3 regions of the Xanthomonas hawaiiensis genome follow, and region 1 is predicted to be linked to each of the others. Evidence: predicted binding sites of a transcription regulator. Region 1 holds the regulator's gene; each other region holds the start of a gene.

Region 1 (5,361 bases):
GTGCCGCGCCGGCCGCCCCGGCCGCTCCCGCGGCACGGCCGCTGACCCAGCCGGCGGCGCTGGCCGCCTCGGCCATGCCCGCCGCGGCCGCCCCGGCTGCCGCCGCACGCCAGGCCGCCCCGGCCAAGGCCGCAGCGCCGGTCACCGGCCGCGCCGAGTTCAGCATCCCCGAGGACGTGTTCCGCAACGCCCCGATCAGCGTGCCCATGCCCAGCCCGTTCGCCGCCGCCACGCCGGCACCGGCCGCCGAGGCCGCGCCGGCCTGGCGCGACGACGTGCCCGCGGTGGCGCTGACCCCGGTGGCGAGCCCGGCCCCGGCCGCGCCCGTCGCGACCGCCGATGCCCCGGCCGCTGCCGGAATCCCGGCGGCCGCGGCGCTGGCGGCGGTGCCGACCTTCCCCGCCCCGCAGAACGACGAACAATTGACGCAGCTGCGCGACGAACTGGCGCTGATGCGGCAGATGATCGAGCGCGAGATGAACCGCCTCACCGACGAGCGCCTGCGCGGCTCGCCGGTCCGCGCCCAGGCGCTGGAGCTGATGGACGACTACGGCTTCGACAGCGGCATCACCCGCGACGTGGTCATGCAGATCCCCGCCGACCTGGAGCTGCACCGTGGCCGCGGGCTGATGCTGGGCCTGCTGTCCAAGCGCCTGCCGATCGCCGCGCTGGACCCGCTCGAGGAAGGCGGCGTGATCGCCCTGATCGGCCCGACCGGCGCCGGCAAGACCACCACCATCGCCAAGCTGGCCTCGCGCTTCCTGGAGCGCCATGCCGCCCGCGACGTGGCCCTGGTCACCACCGACACCATCCGCGTCGGCGGCCGCGAACAGCTGCACAGCTACGGCCGCCAGCTCGGCATCGCCGTGCACGAGGCCGACAGCGACGCCGCGCTGCAGCAGCTGCTGGAGCGCCTGGCCGACTACAAGCTGGTGCTGATCGACACCGCCGGCATGGGCCAGCGCGACCGCGCCCTGGCCGCCCAGTTGCACTGGCTGCGCGCCTCGCGTGTGGTCCGGTCCTTGCTGGTACTCCCCGCCAACGCCCATTTCTCCGACCTGGACGAGGTGGTGCGCCGGTTCGCCGGCGCCGACCCACAGGGGGTCATCATGACCAAGTTGGACGAGACCGGGCGGTTCGGCAGTGCCTTGTCGGTGGTCGTGGACCACCGCCTCCCCATCACCTGGGTGACCGATGGACAGCGCGTGCCGGACGACCTGCACCGCGCCAACGCCGCCAGCCTGGTATTGCGCCTTGAAGATTTGCGGCGCGCTGCCGATAAGCCCTGTACTCCGGAGCAGACCCATGCCGTCGCGTGACTACGTCAATCTGACCAATGCCTTCCCCCTGTCGGCGACGCGCAGCGAACCGCTGGGTCCGGTGCGCACCATCGCCGTGACCGGCGGCAAGGGCGGCGTGGGCAAGACCAACATCTCGGTCAACCTGTCCATGGCGCTGGCCGACATGGGCAAGCGCACCCTGCTGCTGGACGCCGACCTGGGCCTGGCCAACGTCGACGTGCTGCTGGGGCTGACCCCCAAGTTCACCGTGGCCGACCTGGTCGCCGGGCGCTGCACCCTGGAAGAGGTGCTGATCGACATGCCCAACGGGCTGATGGTGGTGCCCGCCGCCTCCGGCCGCCGCTACATGGCCGAGCTGCCGCCGGCCCAGCACGTGGGCCTGGTCAACGTGTTCTCCGAGCTGCAGCGCGAGCTGGACATCATGATCGTCGACACCGCCGCCGGCATCACCGACAGCGTGCTGACCTTCTGCCAGGCCGCGCAGGACGCGGTGGTGGTGGTCTGCGACGAGCCGGCCTCGATCACCGACGCCTACGCCCTGATCAAGGTCCTCTCGCGCGAGCGCGGCGTGGACCGGGTGCAGATCGTCGCCAACATGGTCCGCGACCTCAACGAAGGCCGCCTGCTGTACGACAAGCTCAGCCGGGTCTGCGAGAAGTTCCTCGGCGACGTGTCGCTGAACTACCTGGGCTGCGTGCCGCAGGACGACTGGCTGCGCCTGTCGGTGCAGCGCCAGCAGCCGGTGGTCAAGGCCTACCCGTCCAGCCCGTCGGCGCAGGCGATCAGCGAGATCGCCCGGCGCACCGCACGCTGGCAGGCGCCGACCGCCCCGCGCGGCAACGTCGAGTTCTTCGTCGAACGCATCATCCAGCGCGGGGTGGCCGCATGAACGCCGCCGCCCACTACCGCGCCGTCCAGCGCAACAGCGCCAACGACTACATCGCCCAGCACTCGGACCTGGTCCGGCGCATCGCCCACCACCTGGCGGCGCGGCTGCCGGCCAGCGTCGAGATCGACGACCTGATCCAGGCCGGCATGATCGGCCTGATCGAGGCCTCGCGCAGCTACGACGCCGAACAGGGCGCCTCGTTCGAGACCTACGCCTCGATCCGCATCCGCGGCGCGATGATCGACGAGATCCGCCGCGGCGACTGGGTGCCGCGCTCGGTGCACCGCCGCGCCCGCGACGCCGCCTCGGCGATCCGCAAGATCGAACAGAGCACCGGCCGCGCCGCCGCCGCCAACGAAGTGGCCGCGGCGATGGACATGCCGCTTCCCGAATACCTGCGTTTGATGGAAGATGCCGCCCGCGGCCAGGTGCTGAGCCTGGAGTCGCGCATCGAGGACCATGGCGAGCTGGATACCATCGCCAAGGGCGGACCCAATCCGCAGCAGATGCTCGAGCGCAGCGAATTCGGCCGCGAGCTGGGCAAGGCCATCGCGCAGTTGCCCGAACGCGAGCAGTTGGTGCTGTCGCTGTACTACGAGCAGGAATTGAACCTCAAGGAAATCGGCGCGGTGCTCGGGGTCAGCGAGTCGCGCGTGTGTCAGATCCATGGCCAGGCCACGGTACGGTTGCGCGGACGCCTGAAGGCGTTCGAGGTCGCCGATGCCGGTCTGGAAGACGAAGAATAGGAACCCTTAGGAGTCAGTGGTGAACAAGAACATGCGGATTTTGATCGTGGACGATTTCTCGACGATGCGACGCATCGTCAAGAATCTGCTCGGCGATCTGGGCTTCACCAACACCGCCGAGGCCGAAGACGGCAACAGCGCCCTGGCCGCGCTGCGCTCGGCGCCGTTCGAGTTCGTGGTCACCGACTGGAACATGCCGGGCATGACCGGCATCGATCTGCTGCGCAACATCCGCGCCGACGACAAGCTCAAGCACCTGCCGGTGCTGATGGTCACCGCCGAGGCCAAGCGCGAGCAGATCATCGAGGCCGCGCAGTGCGGCGTGAACGGCTACATCATCAAGCCGTTCACCGCGCAGACGCTGCAGGAGAAGCTGGGCAAGATCTTCGAACGCCTGGGAGCGACCGCCTAAATGGAAGCCACCGCCGAACGTACCGCCCTGATCGAACGCCTGCAAGGCGCGCTGGACGCGCTGGAAAACGGCGACGAGGCCGGCTGGCGCAGGGAGATCGACACCCTCGCCGCCTGGCGCACGCGGCCGATGATGCAGGGCCTGAGCCGGCTCGCGCGCGATCTGGGGCAGGCGCTCGGCGAACTGCCGGTGGTGCCCAGCGAGGCCGGCGAGCTGGACGACGCCTGCTCGCGCCTGGACCACGTGGTGGAGATGACCGAACAGGCCAGCCACCGCACCCTGGACCTGGCCGAGGAATGCCGTGCGCTGGCCGACCAGCTCGCCGCCGGCGGCCTCAGCGGCGACCAGGGCGAGATCCTCGACAAGATCCGCCACAACCTCACCGAAATGGCCCTGGCGCAGAGCTTCCAGGACCTGACCGGGCAGATCATCCGCCGCGTCGCCGGCATCGTGCGCCGCGTGCACGAGGGCTTCGGCGCGCTGGGTCTGCCGCCGAAGGAAGAAAACAAGAAGGCCGACGGCAGCCTGGCCGGCCCGGCCCTGCCCGGCCTGGACCGCCACGGCGTGTCGCAGCACGACGCCGACGACCTGCTGTCCGGATTGGGACTGTAATGCCATGAGCGCCGTACCCGACGACATCGCTGCCGACTTCATCATCGAGGCCCAGGAAATCCTGGACCGGCTCGGCGAGCAGTTGGTGTCGCTGGAGCAGGCGCCCGAGGACAGCGGCCAGCTCAACGCCGTGTTCCGCGGCTTCCACACGCTCAAGGGCGGCGCCGGCTTCCTGGCGATCAACGCCATGGTCGAGCTGTGCCACGCCGCGGAGGAAACCCTGGGCATGGCCCGCGCCGGCCAGGCCACCCTGCAGGCGCGGCACTTCGACGCCGCGCAGCAGTCGCTGGACTACCTGCAGTCGATGCTCGACGCCTTCGGCAGCGGCCAGGAGCCGCCGCGCGCGCCGCCCGAGCTGATCGCGCAGTTCGACGCCCACGGCGACGCGGCGCCGGCAGCGGCCAAGAGCGCCGCGCCGGCGCCCGCCGCGGCACCCGCCGCCGTCCCGGCCACCGCCGCGGCCGCGGGGGACCTGATCAGCGACGACGAATTCGAGGCGCTGCTGGACCAGTTGCACGGCGATGCGCCGCCGACGGCCACGCCGCAGGCGCTGCAGCCGGCGCCGCGCGCGCCCAGCGCCGCGCCCAAGGCCGCGGCCGCCCCGGCCAAGGCCGCCGAACCCGAACACACCGTGCGCGTGGACACCAAGCGCCTGGACGCGATCGTCAACCTGATCGGCGAACTGGTGCTCTCGCGCAACCGCCTCAAGACCCTGCGCGTGCGTCTGCGCGACGAGGAACTGGACCGCGCGGTCAGCAGCCTGGACATCGCCACCGCGCGCCTGCAGTCGGCGGTGATGCGCACGCGCATGCAGCCGGTGGGCAAGGTGTTCTCGCGCTTCCCCAAGGTGGCGCGCGACGTCGCCCGCTCGCTCAACAAGGAAGTGGAGCTGGAACTGATCGGCGCCGACACCGAGCTGGACCGCAACCTGGTCGAGGCGCTGGCCGATCCGCTGGTGCACCTGGTGCGCAACGCGATCGACCACGGCATCGAGGCGCCGGCGCTGCGCGAGGCCACCGGCAAGCCGCGTGGCGGCCACGTGCGCCTGTCGGCGCAGCAGGAAGGCGACTACGTCAGCATCGAGGTGCAGGACGACGGCGCCGGCATCGACCCGGAGCGGCTGCGCGCCAAGGCCCGCGAGAAGGGCCTGATCGACCCCGAGGCCGCCGCCCGCCTGACCACCGAGGAATGCCTGCACCTGGTGTTCCTGCCGGGCTTCTCGACCAAGTCCGAGGTCACCGACATCTCCGGGCGCGGCGTCGGCATGGACGTGGTGCAGTCGCGCATCCGCGAACTCAGCGGGCAGATCCAGATCCAGTCGGAACTGGGCCGCGGCAGCCGCTTCCTGATCCGCGTGCCGCTGACCCTGGCGATCCTGCCGACCCTGCTGGTGCAGGCCGG
Region 2 (5,361 bases), 2.3 Mb from region 1:
AGTACCAGGACCCGGACGAATGGCGCCTGGACCAGCAACTGCGGCAGTGGGGTGCGGCGCAGGCCTTCGTCGTCGAGGCGGTGGACAGCATGCACTTCTACACGCGCCGCGGCGAGGTGGCGGATGTCTTCCGCGGGCGCCCGCAGTGGTTGATGGAGCACTTCTACCGGCACATGCGCAAGCGCCACCGGATCCTGCTGGCGGATGACGGCACGCCGGAGGGCGGGCAGTGGAACTACGACCACGACAATCGCCAGCCCTGGCATGGCGAGCCGCCCGCTCCGCCGGATATGCGTCCCACGCACGACCACCGCGCGTTGTGGAGCACCATCCAGGCCGCCGGCGTGGACAGTTTCGGCCAGCCGCAGGCCCAGGCGCTGCGCTGGCCGCTGAACCGGGCCGAGGCGCTGGCCTGCCTTGATCGCTTCATCGCGGAGGGCCTGCCGCATTTCGGTCGCTACGAGGACGCGATGAGCACGCGCAGTCCGCGCCTGTTCCATGCGCAGCTTTCCTTCGCCCTCAACACCAAGATGTTGCGGCCCCAGGAAGTGGTGCAGCGCGCGCTGGCGGCCTACGGCGCCGGCGCCGCGCCGCTGGCGGCGGTGGAGGGTTTCGTGCGGCAGATCCTCGGCTGGCGCGAGTACGTGCGCGGCATCTACTGGGCGCACATGCCCGGTTATGCCGCGCGCAATGCGCTCGGCCACGACACGCCGCTGCCGGCCTGGTTCTGGACCGGCGAGACCCACATGCGCTGCCTGCAGCACGCCATCGGCCAGTCTCTGCAGGACGCGTACGCGCACCATATCCAGCGGCTGATGGTGATCGGCAACTTCGCCCTGCTCGCCGGCCTGGACCCGGCGGCGGTGCATCGCTGGTACCTGGGCGTCTACATCGATGCGTTCGAATGGGTCGAGCTGCCCAACACCGTCGGCATGAGCCAGTTCGCCGACGGCGGCCTGCTCGCGACCAAGCCCTACGTCAGCAGCGCGGCCTACATCGACCGGATGAGCGATTACTGCCAGGGCTGCCGCTACGACCGCAGGCAGAAGACCGGCGCGCGTGCGTGTCCGTACAACGCGCTGTACTGGGACTTCTTCGCGCGGCACCAGGACACGCTGGGCCGCAATCGCCGCCTGGACATGGTCTACCGCCAGTTGCGCAAGCTGCCGGCCGCGCAACTGCAGGCGCTGCGGACGCAGGCGCAGCAGTTGCGCGAACGCCTGGACACGCTGTAGCGCGGGCCGGGTGCCTCGCGCATGCACGCCGCGATCGGGTGCGGCACGGGAACGTGCCTTGCGACGCATCCAGACCGTGCCGTGCGCCGCGGATCGGCACACTGTCGCATCGGGGCGACGCGCAATTGCGCGATCTGCTACCTGCGTTGTGGTCGCTCCACACGCGCTCAAGCACCCTGTGCCGCCGGTCGGCGCAGCTGCCGGTTGCACTCGAGGTGTCAGCGACGCGGATGACAGTCGAATGACGGTCGCGCGTCGTGTTGTTTCCCCCGCAACCCTATCGAGCATGATCATGACCACGACGTTCTCCCTCATCACCGGCGCACGCGCGCTGGGTGTCTTCGCCCTCATGCCCACCGCCACGGCGATCGCCGCCGTCCCCGCGGCGCCACAATGCAGCGTGCCGCAGGCCTGGGCGCTGCCGGCCGCGACCACCGTGGTCGGCAACGGCACGCAGGCCAGTTGCACCGCCAGCGCGCTGGCTACCGCTGCCGCGCAAGGCGGCTACATCACCTTCAACTGCGGCACCAAGCCGACCAGCATCGCCGTGGACCGTTCGATCGTCATCGCGGCGGCGGCACCCACCGTGATCGACGGCCAGGGCAGGATCACCCTGGATGGCCGCCAGTCCGCCCGGATCCTGCTGGTCAACGCCGGCAGCGCACTGTCGGTGCGCAACCTGAAACTGCAGAACGGCAGCTCGGTGCAGCCGGCATCCAACCAGGCCTACGATCCGGGCACCTGGGGCGGCGGCGCGATCAAGGTCGGCTACCGCGGCAAGCTGGAAGTCATCAACAGCCAGTTCCTGGCCAACCGCAGCAGCATCGGCGGCGGCGCCATCTTCGCCGGCAGCGACGCCGAGGTGACCATCGTCCGCAGCGGCTTCTACAAGAACAGTTCCTGGCTTGGCGGCGCGCTGTACACCCAGCTCAGCCGGCTGACCATCGTCGGCTCGGAATTCGCCAACAACCAGGCGATCAATGCGCCGCAAGGGTTCCCCGATGCCGGCAACTTCGGTGGCGGCGGCGCGATCGACACCGACGGCGCGTCCCTGACCGGTTACCTGAAGGGCGGCGTCGGCAGCGGCGGCACGCTGGCGATGTGCGGCACCGTGGTCCGCAACAACGTCGCCGCCAACGGCTCCGGCGGCGCCACGCTGTGGGCGTACGCGCCGGACACCATCGACGTGAAGTACTCGACCTTCGCCAACAACGTCGCCACCGGCGGCCCGGGCGGCGGCGCGCGCATCAGCATGGGCTTCACCTACACCTCGCATGCCGGTACCGCCATCACCACGCCGGGCACCATCAACGTCGCCGAGACCAGCTTCCTGTCCAATAAGGCCGAACAGGGCAATGCCGGCGCGTTGTACCTGGATTGCTACGGTGCCTGCGACGTCAGCAACAGCACCTTCTACGGCAACTATGCGAAAGGCGTGGGCGCGGCCATCCAGCATGTCGGCTGGCAGCCGGCCAACGGCGACCAGGGCAGCCCCAGCGTGCGCTTCAACAACGTCACCTTCGCCGAGAACACGCCGTGGGTGACGCTGTTCGGCGACAGGTTCGATCTGCGCAACAGCATCCTGTATTCCAAGACCGAACGCGTGTTCTGCAACAACCAGAGCAACACCGGCAACAACCTCATCGAGTACTCGGCCAAGGGCGCGGTCTGGCCGAACGCCTGCCTGGCCGCGGGCAACGTGAAAGCGGCCGATCCGCTGCTGTCGACCCCGGCCAACAACGGCGGACCGACCCTCACCCAACTGCCTGCGGCCAACAGCCCGGCGTTGAATGCCGGCAGCGGCTGCACCGCCATCGACCAGCGCGGCAATCCCCGCAACACCGCGGTGTGCGACCTGGGCGCGGTGGAGGTCAAGTAAGTCGATCTGCCGTCGTCAGGCGCACGGCAATGCGGCACGGGCGGCGCGACGCTGCCGTCGTGCCGCAGACCAGCCCGCGTCGCATGCGGCCGCAACGCCGAGCGATCGCGCCGCGACCGTGCGCTCTGCATGCGCCACAGCTTGTCCGGTGCGCCTGACGACGTCTGCCAGGCGGCGGCCGATGTCGCGCGGACCTCGCCGTTGCAGGCATCACGCGCGTAGCGGTGTGCGCCGACAACGCCGTTCGCGCCTGCCGCGCGCGCTGCGGACGATACGGTGGCGTATCTGCTTTCCTGGGCATCGGCTGCGCCGCGCGGTGGTGCAGCGCTGCGACGTCTGCGCCTGCGACTTTCCGGATTTGGGACCTGGGTCGCTCGCTTGGGGTCAAGTTCGCGGGGCTGAGACCGATAGAGGTACCCCCCCTTGCGAGTCCCCCACACGTGCACTTCTTTCACTCCTTCAAGGTGAGTCAACGCCTTGCGCTGTCGTTCGGCCTGCTGATCGTCCTGCTTGGCGCGTCCTCTACCTTGGCGCTCTATCAGTTCCACAACGTGCGCCAGGCGGTCGACAAGATCGTCCACGAAAACAATCAGAAGACCGGCCTGCTGTACACCATGCTGCGCAACAATATGAGCGCCGAGCGCTACCTGCGCGACATGATGCTGTCGCCGGCCGACAAGCGTCCGGCGATCGCCGCCAAGATCCAGGAGATCCGTGCCGACAACGACCGCCTTCGCCAGGCCCTGGACGCCCTGCCAGGCACGCCGGAAGGTCTGGCCATGCGCAAGCAGATCCATGCCGCGCAGGCGGCCGCACGGTCGGTCAACAGCCGGGTGTTGGCGTTGGCCGGTGCCGGCGAGATCGAGGCGGCCAGGCAACTGCTGTACGGCGATGCCGCGCCGTTGCTGGCGCGGCGCGTGGAGGTGATCCAGAACGCGGTCGATCTGCAGATCCGGCAGAACGCGCTCAGCTCCGAGCAGATCCAGGCGGCCCTGGTCTTCAGCAATCGCGCCTTGATCGGGTTCGGCCTGCTGGCTGCGGTGCTCGGCGCGACCTTGAGCGTGCTGATCACCCGCAGCCTGGCCGGGCCGCTCGGGCGCGCGACCGAAATCGCCGAATCCATCGCCCAGGGCCGGCTTGATCATCGGATCCCGCCGCAGCCCAAGGACGAGACCGGCCGACTGCTGACCAGCATGGACCGCATGCAGGCGCAGCTGCAGGCGGTGATGGCGGCGCAGTCGCAGGTGGCCAGGCACCACGAGCGCGGCGACGTCAGCCAGCGCATGGACGAGCAGGCGTTTCCCGGCGAATACGCCCGCATGGTGCGGGAGAGCAATGCGTTGCTCGACATGCACGTGCGCCTCCAGCAGCGCCTGCTCGAGATCATGGGACGCTATGCGATCGGTGATCTGTCGCAGGACATGGATCGGCTGCCTGGCGAGCAGGCCGCGCTCACCGAGACCATGGATCAGGTCAAGCGCAATCTGTCGGCGATGAATGCCGAGATCGGGCAACTGGTCGACGCCGCGGCCGCCGGCGATTTCGCCGTGCGCGGCGACACCGCGCGCTTCCAGTACGACTTCCGCGACATGGTCGACGGCTTGAACCAGTTGATGGCGACCACCGACGGCAATCTGCAGGCCCTGTCCAAGCTGCTGCAGGACATCGCCAGCGGCGACCTGACCACGCGCATGGAGGGGCAGTTCCAGGGCGTGTTCGCGCAGATGCGCGAGGATGCCGATGCCACCGTGGCCCAGCTGACCGGGATCGTCGGCCGCATCCAGCATGCGTCCGGGCAGATCACCGGCGCCGCCGGCGAGATCGCTGCCGGCAACGCCGATCTGTCGCGCCGCACCGAGCAGCAGGCCGCCAGCCTGGAGGAAACCGCCGCCTCGATGGAAGAGCTGACCTCCACCGTGCGCCAGAATGCCGAACGCGCCAGCCAGGCCAATCAGTTGGCCATCGGCGCGACCGCGGTGGCGTCGCAAGGCGGCGCGGTGGTGGCGCAGGTCATCGACACGATGAACGGCATCCAGACCTCGTCCAGGCGGATCGCCGACATCATCGGCGTGATCGACGGCATCGCCTTCCAGACCAACATCCTCGCGCTCAACGCCGCGGTGGAGGCGGCGCGTGCTGGGGAGCAGGGCCGCGGTTTTGCCGTGGTCGCCAGCGAAGTGCGGGTACTGGCGCAGCGCTCGGCCGATGCGGCCAAGGAGATCAAGCAGCTGATCGACGACTCGGTGA
Region 3 (5,361 bases), 940 kb from region 1:
ACGGCGAATTCGCGCCCAAGCGCGATGGCGAGTACGCGCCCGGCGGCGGCAACCCGGTGGACGAGATCCTGCCGCTGCTGGCCGATGCGAAAGCGCCGACCCTGCTCGATCGCGCCGACGCCACCAGCGAGACCTACCGGCATCCGCTGACCTACTTCAAGGGCGCGCTGGGCCTGGTGCTGCTGCGCGAACAGATCCTCGGGCCGGCGCGCTTCGATCCGGCGTTCCGCAAGTACATCGCCACCTGGGCCTACAAGCACCCGACGCCGTCGGATTTCTTCCGGCTGATGGAGAGCGAATCGGGCGAGGACCTGAGCTGGTGGTGGCGCGGCTGGTATTTCAACAACTGGCAGTTGGACATGGGCGTGCGCGCGGCGGCCTACGTCGACCACGACCCGGCCAAGGGCCTGCTGGTGACCCTGCGCAGCCGCCAGAAGCTGGTGATGCCGGCGACCCTGCGCATCGACTTCGCCGATGGCAGCCACCTCGACCAGCGCGTGCCGGTGGAGACCTGGATGCAGCAGACCCAGCCGCAGATCCGCGTGCCGAGCACGCAGAAGGTGCTGCACGTGACCCTGGATCCGGACCACGTGCTGCCCGACGCCGACCGCAGCGACAACCGCCTCGACACGGTGGGCTGAGCCGCACGCGGCGGTCCGCAGCAGCACCACGCCCGCGCAAACGTGCTGCGGCCGCAACATTCGCGGCCGCCCGCCATCGGCGCGCGCCTGTCTCTGTTGGGCGCGCCGGTGGTGTTGGCGATGCGCGCGATGCGCGTGCGTTCGCCGTCGTTGCCGGCGGCCTGCACGCACCGTGGCGCGCGTGCAGACGGCCTGTCTCCGCCTGTCGCTGTCTGTCTCCTGCGGACCGTGCGTGTCCGCTTGTCCTGTCCTGTGCGGCGAACGGAGCGTGGGATTCCAGTTCGGCGTCGCGGCGATTGCGTGGGCCGCCGCGCGCATTCCAAGAATGCGCCGGCCCCCACGCCCCCGTGCCGGCGCATGCGCCCACTGCCATGCGGCCTGCACTCATCGCGACAGATGGGAGAGAGATCATGCAGCAGCAGTTCCGCAAGGGCGCGTCGGCGCTCGCTCTGGCCTTGTGCGCCGCTCCGGCCTTCGGCGGCCCGGTCGGGTATGGGGCCAACACCACCGGCGGCGGCAGTGCCATCCCGGTGAACGTCGCCACGATGGAGGCGATGCAGGCGGCGATCGACAACTACGCCGGCTCCGGTGGCCTGGTGCTCAACTACACCGGCAGCTTCAACTTCGCCAGCATCACCGACGTGTGCACGCAATGGAAGCTGCCGGCCAAGACCGTGCAGATCAAGAACAAGCGCGACATCACCATCACGGGCGCGAATGGCTCGTCGGCCAACTTCGGCGTGCGCGTGGTCGGCAACGCGCACAACGTCATCATCCGCAACATGACCATCGGCCTGCTGCCGGGCGGCGAGGATGCCGATTCGATCTCCCTGGAAGGCAATTCCAGCGGGCAGCCGTCCAACATCTGGGTGGACCACAACACCATCTTCGCCTCGCTGACCAAGTGTTCGGGCGCCGGCGACGCCTCCTTCGACGGCGGCATCGACATGAAGAAGGGCGTCAACCACGTCACCGTGTCCTACAACTACATCCACGATTACCAGAAGGTTGCGCTCAACGGCTACAGCGACAGCGACACCCAGAACGCCGCCGCGCGCACCACCTACCACCACAACCGCTTCGAGAACGTGGAATCGCGGCTGCCGCTGCAGCGGCGCGGGCTGAGCCACATCTACAACAACTACTTCAACAACGTCTTCACCTCCGGCATCAACGTGCGCATGGGCGGGGTGGCGCTGATCGAGGCCAACTACTTCGAGAACATCAAGAACCCGGTGACCTCGCGCGACAGCAGCGAGATCGGCTACTGGGATCTCATCAACAACTACGTCGGCAGCGGCATCAGCTGGACCGTGCCCGAGAGCACCAGCAAGCCCTACGCCAACGCGACGACCTGGATTTCGTCCAAGACCTACCCGGAGCCGCTGGGCTATCTCTACACCGCGATTCCCGCCGCGCAGGTCAAGGCCAAGGTCATCGCCACCGCCGGCGCCGGCACCAACCTGGCCGAATGAGACGCGCTGCCTCCGCATGCCCGTGCGGAGGCAGTCGTGACTGTCATATATGTGTCACCCGAATATATGCCGTTTGCAGCATTTCATGTTTGCAGACATGGCTCCCCGTATTGGTGCGTGGTCTCGTCGCATTCGCACCACTGAAGTGCCGCTCGCGCCATTTTTTCACATGGATTTGACGTGGTTGTATGGCTTTCGGCGCCTACGTGCCGCGCCATACACACTCTGGTCACGCTGCTGAGGCGGTTCAAAAATTGTGCGCAGATACGCATCAAGAATTGCGCGCGGCCGCCGTTACCTAAAGCGAGTCCCCGCATGTGACATCCCGATGCGGTCGGTGCTGGAAGTGTCTTCGTCTTCTTCTCCGTCGCATCCCGCCCAGGCCCTCCGCCTGGCGCTGTCTTGCGCGATCCCAGGTCGTGACGCGGGCTCCCCCCCTCCTCCTCACTTGGTGACCCCCTCATGATCGGATTTCTTCAGCGCTACAACGTCGGGACGCGGCTCGCGTCCTCCTTCGGTGTCCTCATTCTGCTGTCATGCGCACTCGTCGCGGCCGGCCTGCTGACGTTGAAGCAGGCGCGCCAGATGATGGACACCATCGTCAATCAGCGCATGCAGATCCTCGATCTCACCAGCGAAATGCGCAGCGCCAGTTCGCTGATCGCGATCAACCTGCGCAACATCGTGCTGCCGAGCACCCAGCAAGAGAACGAGGGTTTCGCCAACGCCATCGACCAGCAGCGGCGTCACTACGAAACAATCCACGACAAGCTCTATGCGATTCCCAACACAAGTCCGGTCGGGGTGCAGATGCGCAAGGCGATCGACGATGCCTACGAGCGCACGCGTAGCGCCAACCAGGAAGTGCTGGAGCTTGGCATGCATGACAAAGACGACGAGGCGCAGAAAGTGCTGATGACCAAGGCGGCACCGGCAACCAATCAATGGCGCGACACGATCAGTGCCTACGCGGACCGGCAGCGCGAGCAGGGGGCCAAGGCATATGCGAGCGCTCAATCCACGATGGATCGCGGCCGCGCCTTCATGATCGTCGGCGGCGCCCTTGTCGTGCTGGTCAGCGGCGTGCTGGCCTGGCTGATCACGCGCAGCCTGACCGTACCGCTGACCCGCGCCACCCGGGTGGCCGAGGCCATCGCGCGCGGCAAGCTGGACAACGATGTTCAGACCGACGCCACGGACGAGACCGGGCGCCTGTTGATCTCGATGCAGGGCATGCAGCAGCAGGTCAGCAACCTGATCAGCGCGCAGATGGAGATGGCCAGGCGCCACGACGCCGGCGAAGTCAGCCATCGCATCGATGCAGAGGCGTTCCCCGGCGACTACGGGCGCATGGCCGCCGAAACCAATGCGCTGGTGGCCTCGCACCTGGCGGTCAAGACGCGCCTTGCGCAGATCATGGGCCGCTATGCGATCGGCGACCTGTCGCAGGACATGGACCGCCTGCCCGGCGAGGAGGCGGTGTTGAGTCAGACCATGGACGAGGTCAAGGCCAACCTGTCGGCGATGAACGAGCAGATCAAGCAACTGGCCACCTCGGCCGCCGATGGCGACTTCAGCGCGCGCGGCGACGCCGAGCGCTTCCAGTACGACTTCCGGGTGATGGTGGAGAGCCTGAACCAGCTGATGGCCACCGCCGACGGCAACCTGCAGGCGCTGTCGACGCTGCTGCAGGCGATCGCCGCGGGCGACCTGACCGCACGCATGCACGGCGAGTTCCGCGGCGTGTTTGCGCAGATGCGCGACGATGCCAATGCCACCGCCGAGCAACTGGCCGGCATCGTCGGCCGCATCAAGCATTCGGCGGTGTCGATCAATGCCGCCGCTAGCGAGATCTCCGCCGGCAACGACGACCTGTCGCGCCGCACCGAGCAGCAGGCCGCCAGCCTGGAAGAAACCGCCGCCTCCATGGAAGAGCTGACCTCCACGGTGCGGCAGAACGCCGAGCACGCGCGTCAGGCCAATCAACTGGCTGCCGGCGCGGCCTCGGTCGCCGCGCAGGGCGGCAGCGTGGTCGGTGAGGTGGTGGCCACCATGAGCGGCATCGAAGCGTCCTCGAAGAAGATCGGCGACATCATCTCGGTGATCGACGGCATCGCCTTCCAGACCAACATCCTCGCGCTCAACGCGGCGGTGGAAGCGGCGCGTGCCGGCGACCAGGGCCGCGGTTTCGCCGTGGTCGCCAGCGAGGTGCGCACCTTGGCGCAGCGCTCGGCCAGCGCCGCCAAGGAGATCAAGAGCCTGATCGACGACTCGGTGAGCCGTGTGGCCGAAGGCTCGGCCCTGGTCGATCAGGCCGGCAAGACCATGACCGAGATCGTGACCTCGGTGCAGCGCGTCACCGACATCATGGGCGAGATCTCGGCTGCGTCGCAGGAACAGTCGGCCGGCATCGAACAGGTCAACCAGACCGTCACCCAGATGGACGAGGCCACCCAGCAGAACGCGGCGTTGGTGGAAGAGGCCAGTGCCGCGGCGCGCTCGATGGAGCAGCAGGCGGTGGAGCTGAGCCAGGCGGTGGCGCTGTTCAAGCTGGACGCCGCGGCGGCCGCGCCGGTGGTCCAGGCGCCGCGTCAGCACGCCGCCCCGGCGCCCGCAGGTAAGCGCAGCGTCGGCCCGGCAGTGGTGAAGGCCTTGCCGGCACGACGTGCGGCGCAGCCGGCAGCGGCGATGGCGCTGGACAAGGATTGGCAGGAGTTCTGAGCCGTACGAGGCGTGTCATCGGGCGGGCGGCGCAGTGCGCGCCGCTCGCTCTGTCGCAGGCCGGCGGCCTTGGTGTCGCCGGTGTCGTGTCCAGCCGACGCGGGCGCCGCGCGCGTCGGTCGAGCGACCGCACCCTGGTCGACGCGGCGGCCTGACCGCAGGGGCGACTCCACAGCGTGCCTCTGCACGGTGCATCGCTCTCACACGGTTTCCCTTGCGCGGTTGCGCGCGTACGCGCGCCGTCTGCTCCAAGCGTCGCCGTCATCCGTGCATCCATCGCGCGTCGCCGTCGACGTGCTTCCATGTCACGCACGCGCCGAGCGCTGTCGCGCAACACCTCAGCTCCGACCGATGCGGCAATGCGAACGCGATCGCATTCCGCGCCTGTTCCGCGCATCTAGAGGTGCGCATGCGCCATTGGATCGACCCAGTTTCTGCGTGCCGCGCGCATATGCAGCATGCAAACGCCATGCCGCTTGTTGCAACACGACATGCACGCGCCTTTCACGCAAAACCGCCAATCG

What was found. Region 1 encodes FliA, which starts transcription of late flagellar genes. Its sites were predicted from a motif close to TAAAGTTTNNCNNNCNNNGGCCGATAA; they were not measured.
Region 2: the regulator FliA is predicted to act here: its motif matches at 3,499-3,525, upstream of PG878_RS20585 (methyl-accepting chemotaxis protein).
Region 3: the regulator FliA is predicted to act here: its motif matches at 2,388-2,414, upstream of PG878_RS07125 (methyl-accepting chemotaxis protein).

What each region holds. Positions count from the first base shown of each region.
Region 1 is NZ_CP115873.1:2,582,061-2,587,421, forward strand. It holds gene flhF (flagellar biosynthesis GTPase FlhF) at 1-1,319, shown strand, start outside; gene PG878_RS11150 (MinD/ParA family ATP-binding protein) at 1,306-2,190, shown strand; gene PG878_RS11155 (RNA polymerase sigma factor FliA) at 2,187-2,936, shown strand; gene cheY (chemotaxis response regulator CheY) at 2,956-3,348, shown strand; gene PG878_RS11165 (protein phosphatase CheZ) at 3,349-3,960, shown strand; gene PG878_RS11170 (chemotaxis protein CheA) at 3,965-5,361, shown strand, end outside.
Region 2 is NZ_CP115873.1:4,835,203-4,840,563, reverse strand. It holds gene PG878_RS20595 (cryptochrome/photolyase family protein) at 1-1,235, shown strand, start outside; gene PG878_RS20590 (choice-of-anchor Q domain-containing protein) at 1,522-3,114, shown strand; gene PG878_RS20585 (methyl-accepting chemotaxis protein) at 3,555-5,361, shown strand, end outside.
Region 3 is NZ_CP115873.1:1,639,590-1,644,950, forward strand. It holds gene PG878_RS07115 (M1 family metallopeptidase) at 1-641, shown strand, start outside; gene PG878_RS07120 (pectate lyase family protein) at 1,052-2,116, shown strand; gene PG878_RS07125 (methyl-accepting chemotaxis protein) at 2,579-4,837, shown strand.